DNA from 2 places in the Paenibacillus sp. DRB1-1 genome. Region 2 is predicted to be linked to the other one. Evidence: predicted binding sites of a transcription regulator. Region 2 holds the regulator's gene; the other holds the start of a gene.

Region 1 (6,134 bases), 4.9 Mb from region 2:
CGCTCACGAGTTTCTTTTTCAGCTTCGGCACGAATGCGGTGGATCTCATCTTTCGCTTCCAATACCGTTTCCTTCTTCAGCGCTTCTGCCTCTTTTTTCGCGTTCTCCACGATTTGCGCGGCAGCTTCTTCCGCACTGGAGATCTTAGCTTCTGCAATAGATTTGCGAATAAAATAACCAATCCCGAACCCAAAGAATAACGCGGCTACAGCAACGAGAACGAACCAGATCGCAGTCATCATACTGTTCACCTCCCCGTTGGTTCCTCCAAGGCATTCCTTGGGACTTTTTGCAATTGTCACATTTACTTTGATCGTCAAACTAAGACAACGACACAAGGTCGTTTCATTTCATATGCACATGCTTTCACATGTACAATTCCGCCTGGCATAGCGGCATCACTTGTTATTTGGCGATGAGAACTCACCGTGGATTCCGCTTTTTTGGAAGGAAAAAGGGCGTTCCACAAGTATCGTTTCATATATATTTTATTATTTGACAAATAGCATTGTCAAGGGAATGCAAACATTAGTAGACTACCATGCAGCTTTCCATGTAATAACTAGCTCATCCTATCCGTTCATACTAGCCAAAGGTTCAGCAGCCGTTTGGCAACTATTCCTCCCACTGCAACAATTCCTCGTCATCTGAAGCAGCGTCATGCCCGGCCGCAGTGAGATGATTGACTACCCGGCGTGTCATATCCCCCGAATATCCGCGTCTCATGAGAAAAGGGTAGGTTTTCCTTTTTTTCTCCATTATATCACCACGTACCTGATTCCATTTCTTACGTCCGACCGTCAAAGCGCTCTCCCACTCCTCATTATCGGTAATCTCACCTAACGCTTCGCCAATAGAGGCTTTAGAGATGCCCTTCTGACGAAGTTCTTGCCTAACCCACATCTTCCCCTTACGTTGGCTTGTTATGCGCTGCCTTGCCCATTGACGGGCGTATAAATCATCATCTACGAGTTGTTCCCTATGCAGTCGGACCATTACTTCGTCAATAACAGACTGATCCAGTTCTTTTTGCGCCAAACGCTGGGCAATTTCCTGACATGTGCGAGGCTTTCGCCCCAAATAACGAAGCGCAAGTACATAAGCCTGTTGCTTTTCATCTGCCAGAACGATATCTTCCAGTTCTTTTTTAACGAATGACGTTCCTTTGAACATATTGTACTTGATCATTACATCTTCTAATACAGACAGTGAATAAGGACCAAAATGAATGATATACCTTCCACGTTTGCGTCCCTGTCCCTGCTCTATCCTAGTAATCATCAATTCCTCATGATCCGGAAAAAGAGAAATCCCTTGTTGCTTATTTGCTTCCGAAGTGTATTCATCTTCATCGTCCAACTGCAATATACTTCCCTCACTTTGAAATTCACGAAAGCAGCCTTTGAACACCTGCTACGCAAAAGTTAGATTCCACTGACAAAGCAGACTCTAGTTGATGCAAAAATGCCCTGCACAACTGTGCAGGGCATCAGAATCATGCTATTCAAACGGACGATGCCATAACCCTGGCCCCAGTTCACAAACCAGGATTCACCGAGCTTTATTCAAGCTCCAACAATTCCTGTTCTTCCTTCGCTTGCTGTGCCAACTCTTCTTCTGTAGGCGGAGCAACCGTCGTAATCAAATTGCTGGCCACCCGAATTTTTTGTTCGATCGTACTAGCAATATTCGGATTTTCCTTCAAAAATTGCTTAGCATTCTCACGTCCCTGACCAAGGCGCTCACCTTCGTAGGAATACCAGGCTCCGCTCTTGTCGACAATGTCATGCTCCGTACCGATGTCGATCAAGCTACCTTCTTTGGAAATGCCCTCACCGTACATAATATCCACCTCAGCCTGACGGAAAGGAGGGGCAACTTTGTTCTTCACGACTTTAATACGTGTGCGGTTACCCACAATGTCGTTACCCATTTTCAAACTTTCAATACGACGAACATCCAAACGTACCGTAGAGTAAAACTTCAAGGCACGTCCACCTGGTGTTGTTTCAGGGTTACCGAACATAACACCTACTTTTTCACGTAGCTGGTTAATAAAAATAGCAATGGTTTTCGACTTATTAATGGCTCCAGAAAGCTTACGCAATGCCTGAGACATCAAACGTGCTTGAAGACCAACGTGGGAATCTCCCATTTCGCCTTCAATCTCTGCCTTGGGCACAAGTGCCGCTACGGAGTCAACAACTACAATATCTACTGCTCCACTACGTACAAGAGCTTCGGCAATCTCAAGCGCCTGCTCTCCTGTATCTGGTTGCGATAGTAACAACTCATCAATATTGACGCCCAGCTTGCTTGCATACGACGGATCAAGCGCATGCTCGGCGTCGATAAAGGCGGCTTGTCCGCCTGTTTTTTGCACCTCTGCGATAGCGTGAAGAGCTACTGTCGTTTTACCGGATGATTCCGGTCCGTATATTTCAATAACCCGGCCTCTTGGAAAGCCGCCCGTTCCTAACGCAATATCCAAAGCAATCGAACCACTGGGGATCGTTTCCACTTGCATGTGGGTAGACTCACCCAACTTCATAATGGAACCTTTACCAAATTGCTTTTCTATTTGACGGAGCGCCATATCCAGCGCAGCACGACGATCTGACAATAAACTCACATCCTTCATTGTTTGTACTTTAATAATACCTTGTTTTGACACGCTTGCCAAGCATTTTTTCGAACATACATTCGTTTTTTTGTTCACACAGCTCTCTTCTACAATTACACCTGTCTCTTAAAACAAAAAAAGAACCGCTGGCAAAAGGCTTTGCAACGGTTCTTCCGATAAGAAGATTATATCATGAATATCTATCTAAAACAACTCTACGACCCACACTGTACATAGATGTTTAAGAGAGTTTCTCGTTCTCTACCAGTCTGCGCCACAATCTGTACAGGATTGCTTTGACTGATCGCAGTCGGATTGTTTCACGGTTACCACTCAGTCTCAGTTCATGTACTTCCGTTTCCTTGTCGCGTTCAGCAATGCCAATATACACCAGACCGACTGGCTTCCGTTCGGAATACCCAGGCCCGGCAACACCAGTAACTGAAAGTCCAAAATCACTGTCCATGATCATTCTTGCCTGCTCTGCAAGCACAAGGGCTACTTCCTTACTCACTGCACCTGGCGCTTGATCCCCTTCCAAATAATCATAAGGCACGTTGAGTAATTTCATCTTCATTTCATTGGAATAGCACACGATGCCACCTTGAAACATAACAGCACTGCCAGGTATAGAAGTGATGTGTTCCATCAGCATTCCACCTGTACAGCTTTCTGCCGCACTCACAGTGAGTCCGCGTTTGGCCATTAGATCTACGATAACCTTCTCCAGCGTAACATCTTCGCTTGCATACATATATTCCGAAAGACGCTGCTGAATTTCTACTTCGGTAGCCGTCAGCTTAATTAATGCTTCACTTTCGCTGGCCGCCTTGGTGGATATACGGATCGTGACTTCCCCTTCCTTGGCATAAGGAGCAATCGTGGGGTCTGTCTGGGATTGGATCAGATCTAACAAATGGGTTTCAAGAGCTGACTCACCGATCCCTGCAAATTTTAGCATTTTTGAATAAATTGGCATTTCCTCACCGCTCAATGCCTGCTGAAGCAACCAAGGTTTCGCTTGGTTTGCAAACATGGGTTTGAGTTCCTTAGGCGGTCCAGGCAAAACTACATAAAATTTACCGTCCTGTGCAATTGCGTCGCCCACAGCTAGCCCCGTCTCATTTTCAAGCGGAGTAGCTCCTTCAATAGAAAGCGCCTGCCGGCGGTTATTCTCGGTCATTTCTACCCCACGGTTACGGAAAAACTGATCTAGCTTATCCATTGCAAGACGATCTATGTGCAATTTTCGCCCCAATACAGACGCTATCGCATCTTTCGTCAAATCATCCTGAGTCGGTCCCAGACCGCCGGAAAACAAAATAATATCCGCACGCTTCTGAGCAATTCTTATTGCTTCCTGAAGCCGATCTATGTTATCGCCAACTACAGTCTGAAAATATACATCGATTCCGATTGTAGCCAACTCTTGTGACAAATATTGAGCATTTGTATTTACTATTTGACCGAGCAATAACTCTGTACCTACTGCAATTATTTCAGCTTTCATCAATTCTTCCTCCTGTACTGCAAATATTATGGGAATTATGTAAAGAAACAGCAATAAGTTTAGTCCCTATTGCTGTTTCCATAAAATTTATCCTGTTAAACTTTGGAGGAACTCAGCAAGTGGATATTTTTTACAAAGTAATCAATACCCGAATAAATGGTGATCAACACCGCTGCCCATATCGCTATTAAATCAAACGGGATACCAAGAAAAACAAACGGGAAATTATTAATGAGCAACGCTACAATAGCAACGATCTGGATGATCGTCTTCAATTTGCCCCAATTGCTTGCAGCAACCACAGAACCATCCAGTAAGGCAATCTGACGCAGACCCGTAACCGCAAACTCACGGCTAACAATCACAACGACAATCCACGAATCAATTTTTCCCATTTCTACCAAGGAAACCAAAATGGCGGTTACCAAAAGCTTATCAGCAAGGGGGTCCAACAGCTTGCCCAAATTGGTGACCATATTATTTTTACGTGCCAAATATCCGTCAAGACCATCCGTGCTGGCTGCTACAAGGAAAATGATAGCCGCAATCAGCTGATTATACGGCAGCTTGAAAGCTCCGATCTCAATCGGCGGCGGATAAAAATCAAAGTCCACCAGCAAAGCCAGCATCATCACCGGAATAAGGCAAATCCGCGTTATTGTAATTCTGTTGGGTAAATTCACAACACACTCTCCCCTGATTATCGTACTTGATTACAAATGGCAGTTTTCGGATTAAATTCAATCCTATGTAAATCGCTATCGACGAGCGCTATACACCTGAATTGTCTGCATTTTCGTTACAAGTATAATATGGCGCAAAACGCATGTCAAAATAACCTGCCGCACATCAAGCAACGTTTTTTCCTACAAAATGTATGAGGGAAAACGGCTTTATTTCATGTTTGTAAATTGAAGCTCCAATGGCAAATCAGCTTTACGCAGCAATTGAATGATCGCCTGTAAATCATCCCTGTTTTTTCCGGTCACTCGGATTTGATCACCTTGAATCTGACTTTTAACTTTTAACTTGGAGTCCCGAATAAGAATGTTAATTTTCTTGGCATTCTCCTGATCAATTCCCTGCTTAAGCGAAAGACGCTGACGCACTGAACCTAAAGAGGCGGGTTCCAATTTGCCATACTCCACATTTTTAAGGGACAGACCTCGTTTGGCCATTTTAGATTGCAAAATATCAATCACCGCATTTAGCTTGTATTCGTCTTCCGATGCAATCGTAAGAGCTTCTTTCTCAAGCTTGAGGCTACTTTTGCTATCCTTGAAATCAAATCGTGTTTCAATTTCACGCTCCGTCTGATGAACCGCATTTGTCAACTCCTGCATATCCATTTTGGAGACGATATCAAATGAATTTTCTGAAGCCATCGTTTCACTTTCCTTTCCACAACAAAGTTCAATATCTAATTATAGGCTAGTCATTTACAAAAATCCAATAATCCGTTGACTAAAAAGGCGTTCTTGCCAGTTTTCCTGACAAAAACGCCTTTATTTCAATTACGGTCAAAATATCTAATTATGGCTTCGTGTTGGGGTTCGGAACATATCCAAAAGTCCAAGCACAATATGAGCAAGACCAAAGCCCAGTATGCCATAGCCCCATGCATTCGGTGTCAGATAATAGCCCAGTAAACTGACAATTATACCGAGCCCAGTCACAATCCAGCTGACGGTCATAACGTATACACCTCACTTTGCGGAAAATGAAATGACTGCCTTTCCAGGAATTACAGTCATTAGTATTTCCTCGCACCAAGGCGTTTATTCACCATCAGTAGTTGTAGAATCTGTACCACTTTGTGCTGAATCCGTACTGCTACCTGTCGTAGAATCTGCAGGTGAACCCGTCACCCCTGCACTCGTTCCGGTCGAAGAAGCTTCTCCTTGCTGGATCAGTACACGAGTAGTCGATTTATTATCTGTTATCGGTTGACCTGCTACGGAAATATCTGTGGCAGAAGACCGTCCTGATTTGATATATAAA
Region 2 (6,134 bases):
TTTATACAGGTTGTTCTTTGTAAAAACGACTTCTCTAATCCATTTTTACAGTTTGTAGCATTAAAGAACGCACTTAACCCTGCAACCTTTAGCTATAGTCATTTGCATTATAAAATGTTGAAATCCTGTATTGTACAACGTTTCAAGACATGGTATTCTTTATACAACATTAATCCAAGTGGAAAAGAGGGAATAAATATATGGCCGAAATCTTACTACGTAATACAAACAAACGTATTAGCGGTGAAGAACAAGTACGTGAATTTCTGGAGAGTCACGAGATATTGTATGAACATTGGGATGCTTCCAAATTGTCTGGGGAGCTGCAAGAAAACTTTACCTTAACAGATGATCAAAAGGCCGCTGTTCTCAAAACATTTGAACCCGAAATCAAGGATTTAGCCGCACGTCGCGGATATAAAATATGGGACGTTATCACTTTATCTGAAGCAACGCCGAATTTGGACGAGCTGCTGGCCAAGTTTGAGCAAATTCACACCCACACCGAGGATGAGATCCGTGCCATTGTCGCTGGTAAAGGCATCTTCATTATTAAAGGCCCTGAAGAGATCGGCTATTTTAACGTAGAGCTTTCACCGGGAGACGTTATCTCCGTACCTGAAAATATACCTCACTTCTTCACTTTAATGGAGAATCAAAAGATCGTCGCAATCCGCTTGTTCATCGAAGAAAATGGCTGGATTGCCGAACCGTATGAAGATCCAACCTTCATTAAAGCATGATTACGAATTTATCCTTGTGTGAATAAAAAAACTCCCTCTGCTCTGTAACAATCGAGCGAAGGGAGTTTTCTTAATACTTGTTTCTAAAGACTATGGATTTCTTACTTTAACGATTGAATAATTCCGTCCAATTCAGACAGATGCTTGATCTGGAACTTCGGCTTGATCTCTGTGGTATTGGTTTTAGCGTTTCGGTTCACCCAGACCGAGTGTACACCTGCTGCCAACGCTCCTTGAATATCAGTCGTCAGTTTATCTCCTACCATTAAAGCATGTTCAGGCTCAATACCAAGAAGCCCCAAAGCATGCTGGAATATAGACGGATCAGGCTTGCCTCGACCAAATGAACCTGAAATGACAACATGATCAAAGAAAGGAGCTAATTGAGGAACTCCATCCAGTTTCTCCTGTTGTAGATCAGGGGAGCCATTTGTCAGCAATAACAGCTTGTAATGTCCCTTCAATTGTTCTAGAATTTCAAACGTTTCTTCATATACATGTGGACGCGCACGTCTTTCCGAAGCAAATTGGGTAGCCAGCTTTTCCGCCAACTTCTCATTATCTATCCCTAGTTGCTGGAGTCCTCTGCGCCATGATTCCTTTCGATAAACAGGGGCCAACTGTTCCAATTGGCGGAATTCAGGTTGCTCGCCTGCTCTAAAATTTGCCCACAATCCTTCAAACGGATTAATGCCGATCATTTGAGTAAAACTAAAGGTTTCATAGGATTCATACAAAGCGCGTGCTTCCTTGCGTACGGCTTCCTCCAGAGTTTTCGGATCAACACCTGCTTCACGGGAGCCTGTTTGGCACGCTGCATCAAATGCCTCTTCTACACTACGTTCATCCCACAAAAGGGTATCATCAAGATCAAACATTACCGCCTGAATCGTCATCGGATTATCCACTCTCTTTCCACAGTATATGTACGCCTATTTGCTTGATTAGCATTTGGATCGTTATGTGTGCCTATATTAAGCAAGCGGCCGCAGCATGTTATATGAAATAACATCTTGCGGCCTTCGTTACAGAGCTACAGGCTTAATCAGTTATTTCTTGTCTACCTGTATCTGATTGGATAGTGCAAACTTCTCAAGTCTCTCTGCAATGGCATCCGTGTCATAGCGACCTAATGATTTTGTGAAAATAAAATTACCGCCCTTACCTTTTCTTTCAACGGTTACGTAACCCTTTTCAATCTTAATGCCTTTCATGTCCCCTGCCGTCATTGGACGTTCTCTACCACCTTTCAGCATATAGAGAGTATCCTTTCCCACTTTCAGATAAGGACGACGGATAAAAAAGATAACAGCCAGCATCAAGTACAGGCCGAATACAAGCCAATCCATCCCTCGCATACCGGTCTTAGTCAAAAAGTAACTCATAAGCATGTACAATACAGAAAGACCAGCCAGCATAATTGGCACAGTAATGTTACGGCCACGGAAAATATCCATTGCAGAACCTGCGACGCTAATGGTTTGAATACCTTGCTTTTTGCGCGATTTATTTAAATGCGCTGTGTTTTTGCGTACTTTTCTTTCAAATGATCGGGCCATCTCTCAATTCCTTCCCAGATATATTACATTAAAACAATTGCCTCAAAGCTGATCTATAGAGATACCGAGAACGGCACCTAAAACAAAAGGCAAATTGCAGGCTTGAGCGCTTTAACAACATTAATGCTTCAGCCCGTCATTTCCCTTTGATGTATCATCGTCCACAAATTCAATCGTTTCAAGCTGCTGCCGAAAATTACTGCGAATGTTACCTAAATAAATTTCCCGAAGATTGGCGCGCTCTGTGGTTTCCTCTTCTGTCAATCCCTCGGATTTTGCTTTGCGCGCTAATTCATTAATACGCTGTACTAAACTGTCTATATCCAAATTGTGTCCCCTCCATAAAAGCAAAGATATAATACACTTTGACATGTAGAAAAGAGCTTGTCAAGGCTCCCACATTACGCTCCCTGACAAGCTCTAATAGTTTATAGATCAGAAGTTAGGAAGCTTGAGTATCTGACCTGCCTGCACTCCCCGATCCTCTAAATCGTTAATTCGCACAATTCCTTCTATATATACCCGTGTATCCATTCGTTCCGGTTTATGATTTGTGGCAATCTGCCACAACGTATCCCCAGGTTGTACCGTCAATTTAGTCATTTCTTCCTTGGAAGCTGAAGGAGCCGCGAAAACCGTAAGTACGCCTGCTCCTGCAATCCAAGCAACAATCACTATAATAAGAAGCTTAAGTAGAAGAGTATTACTAATAAACTGCATAAAACGCGCTCTCCCCTCTTTTCGGGTCTCCTGTAAATTTTCTAAATTCATTGGAAAAATACTTTGATAGGTGCTATATTTCATCATTGGCTGCGTCCTCCAAACGTTTGTTCTTATGTTTTCACAATATAACACGAACATTTGTTTTGTTCAATAGAAAAGAGAACAAAAGTTCGCAATTATTTTCAGGGATTATTTAGAACTTATGTTTGTACGAACGGAGGTTCTATGCTATAATTTTCCCAAACGTTACTAAATGGGGTTGATACGGTATGTCTAAGATTTCGAGCCGCCAGCAGGCCATTCTTGAATTTATCCGCAATGAAGTGCGTCTAAAGGGATACCCCCCTTCTGTACGCGAAATAGGCGAGGCTGTCGGATTGGCCTCCAGTTCTACGGTTCACGGTCATTTGGATCGTTTAGAAAAAAAAGGACTCATTCGCCGCGATCCTACAAAACCACGGGCTATTGAGTTACTCGGTCAAGACGAATCGGATAACAGCAACTTGATTAATTACTCCATTAGTCGTGTGCCCGTCGTCGGCAAAGTAACCGCTGGTCTTCCTATTACGGCGACAGAAAATATTGAAGATTACTTTCCTCTTCCCCAACACTTTGTTGGTGAGGATAAAATATTCATGTTATCTGTTGTAGGCGAAAGCATGATTGAGGCTGGGATTGCTAACGGAGACTATGTAATCGTACGTCAGCAGCAGACCGCTGATAATGGTGATATTGTTGTAGCTATGACAGATGAAGACGAAGCTACAGTTAAAACCTTCTACAAAGAAAAAGATCATATCCGGCTTCAACCTGAAAATCCAGCCTTTGAACCGCTTCGCCTGACACACGTCAGCATTTTGGGCAAGGTTGTAGGACTCTTCCGGGACTTCCACTGATTTCTCGTTCTTTCTCCCCCGTTATTCTAACCACTAATACAAAACCGGCTGCCTAGGGCAAGCCGGTTTTGTATTGCTATTATGTTTATTATGTATCTCACAACTATTTTTTCATTTCAGCAACCTATTCCTATTTTTTCTACTATAAAATCAGCCTCCTCATCTCAAATAATCCCCCACTGATCTTGAGCAGCTATACTGTCATGGGCAAAACTAATAGATCTTTTTTTGTTTTAGATAAATATGGTATATTAATTACTCATAGCTCTGTAGGAGGAATTAAATGAAAAAACTTGTAATTTCAGCGTTTGTTGTGATATTTATCGCCATAAGCTGTGGAGTTCCAACAATGGATCATTTGTATGCAAAAGAGAACTCCCACATAACAACCTACGACCATATTTAGTTTACAAATACTTATCCATTTCAGGTATTTAGAAAAGCAACTCGAAGCTGTAATTTTCGAAAGAAATAATTATCCAGGAGACAGCCAAGAATATAAACAGCTCTCTGAACAATTGAATCATATTCTTGCTCAAGAGGCGTACTACGAGAAAAAACTTAACACTCTTAATAGTAAATAATTTTCATACTAACTGCCTATTATCTTTATCTACACTATTAGACTCATGCTGACCTGCCTGTAACATTCTCCTGCAACGTAAAGTTGAAAAGGCGAAGACAGGTTCGCATGAGTTTTTTTATTAACCATTAGGAATATAGGTACTAGCTTCTTTTTGCTTTTAATAGATTTATGCTGATACATTACTATCACAATTGACATATGTATATAGCAGAACTAAGCAAAGGAGATATGCAGATGATCAGAAATAGAGTTAAAACGTATAAGCATCGCATCGGGAAAAACAGATATCTGGTCGTTAAAGTCTTTCAAGCCGCAGCTGCTAAAACAGGAAGCGGAAATGCACTAGCAACCAATGCCTTGAATATCAAAATTTCCAAGCGTAAGCATAAACGCCACTAAGATTTAACCGCACCTTCATTTCTTTGAAGGGAGGTGATAATATGAGCAGAAGACATTGCAAACGTGATTTGAGAAGAAGAAGATTAAACATCCGTTCCACTCAAAGAGCCATTGCGCGTGCAAGAGGTAACGCACTGGCTGTTAATCTGTTTAGCGTAAATGATAGACAACGCAGACGCTAATAATCGTTTTCAAGCAAAAGCGGGAAGGATTCTTCCTGCTTTTTTTGTGTTAAACGATACACCCAACTCCTAAATTCCATAGAACTGCTAAATTCAGTTGCCTTCCTTTAAATACCATCGACATATTCAACTATGCTTCCACTAGTTAAAACAGAAGCGAAATAGTACCCAGTCAAAGCAGCAGAATTCTTGACTCAAAAACTTTGTGTACAACTGACCACACCTATAGCCCTCAAACTTGCTTCAGCTTTTTTCACTTAAGTATTCTGGCTGTAAATCCGTCCAGGATTTGTACGTTGCTGCATTGTTTGCTCAATTTTTTATTTTTAAATTTTATAAGGCCCCACTTGCCCACCACCGTATTCCACAACCTCCATCATATCCTACTCAGCGGCTGGACTACAGATGCTCTTATCTGACTTAATGCAGCTGAAAACAATTCGATATTCGATCAACACTTCATATGTATGATTCATGTTGATCAACTCGACAATTCATTCTGGATAAGCGCTAAAAATCCTTCTCTAAATAATCATCCCCATACATGATTATTAGAAAGCTAATATCCGACACATAAAGATAAAATACAACAAACAAAGACAAGAAAAAAATTTCTCTTCACAACCAATGAACTATGTACAAAAACATTACACATGTATAACATTAAATACAAATACTAGAAAGGTGGTAACAATTTAATGAAAAAAGTATCTTTACTAGCATCAGTAGCAATGCTTATCTCATCTGTAGCTTTTGCTGCACCTTCTTTTGCAGATCAGGTCACAAGTGACACTTATAGTTCATTACAAGACTCAAATAGAAGTTTAGAGTCTGTTACGCCTTTTGCTAATGTTGAATATGTCGTTACTGTAAATACGGCCAATCTCAAAGATGCGGGAACAGACTCGAACATCTCTATAACTCTGTATGGTTCTAATGGAGATTATGCTACCGCTACACTCAATGGTAGCTTTGAACAAGGAGATTCCGATACAACAAGAATCAGCACTAGTAACCTAGGTGACATCAGAAAAATTACTATTAGA

What was found. The regulator LexA, encoded in region 2, represses DNA repair genes until DNA is damaged. The targets are predictions, from matches to a motif close to CGAACATATGTTCG.
Region 1: the regulator LexA is predicted to act here: its motif matches at 2,693-2,706, upstream of recA (recombinase RecA).

What each region holds. Positions count from the first base shown of each region.
Region 1 is NZ_JBODQH010000001.1:271,245-277,378, forward strand. Features, by position in the region: gene rny (ribonuclease Y) at 1-242, opposite strand, end outside; gene ACQW03_RS01150 (regulatory protein RecX) at 616-1,365, opposite strand; gene recA (recombinase RecA) at 1,562-2,623, opposite strand; gene ACQW03_RS01160 (competence/damage-inducible protein A) at 2,865-4,133, opposite strand; gene pgsA (CDP-diacylglycerol--glycerol-3-phosphate 3-phosphatidyltransferase) at 4,229-4,816, opposite strand; gene ACQW03_RS01170 (YajQ family cyclic di-GMP-binding protein) at 5,027-5,518, opposite strand; gene ACQW03_RS01175 (hypothetical protein) at 5,663-5,827, opposite strand; gene ACQW03_RS01180 (RodZ domain-containing protein) at 5,912-6,134, opposite strand, start outside.
Region 2 is NZ_JBODQH010000001.1:5,202,742-5,208,875, reverse strand. Features, by position in the region: gene ACQW03_RS23355 (1,2-dihydroxy-3-keto-5-methylthiopentene dioxygenase) at 201-743, shown strand; gene ACQW03_RS23350 (HAD family hydrolase) at 845-1,639, opposite strand; gene ACQW03_RS23345 (hypothetical protein) at 1,793-2,302, opposite strand; gene ACQW03_RS23340 (DUF896 domain-containing protein) at 2,423-2,629, opposite strand; gene ACQW03_RS23335 (LysM peptidoglycan-binding domain-containing protein) at 2,738-3,106, opposite strand; gene lexA (transcriptional repressor LexA) at 3,295-3,921, shown strand; gene ACQW03_RS23325 (hypothetical protein) at 4,742-4,906, shown strand; gene ACQW03_RS23320 (hypothetical protein) at 4,948-5,088, shown strand; gene ACQW03_RS23315 (PLAT/LH2 domain-containing protein) at 5,787-6,134, shown strand, end outside.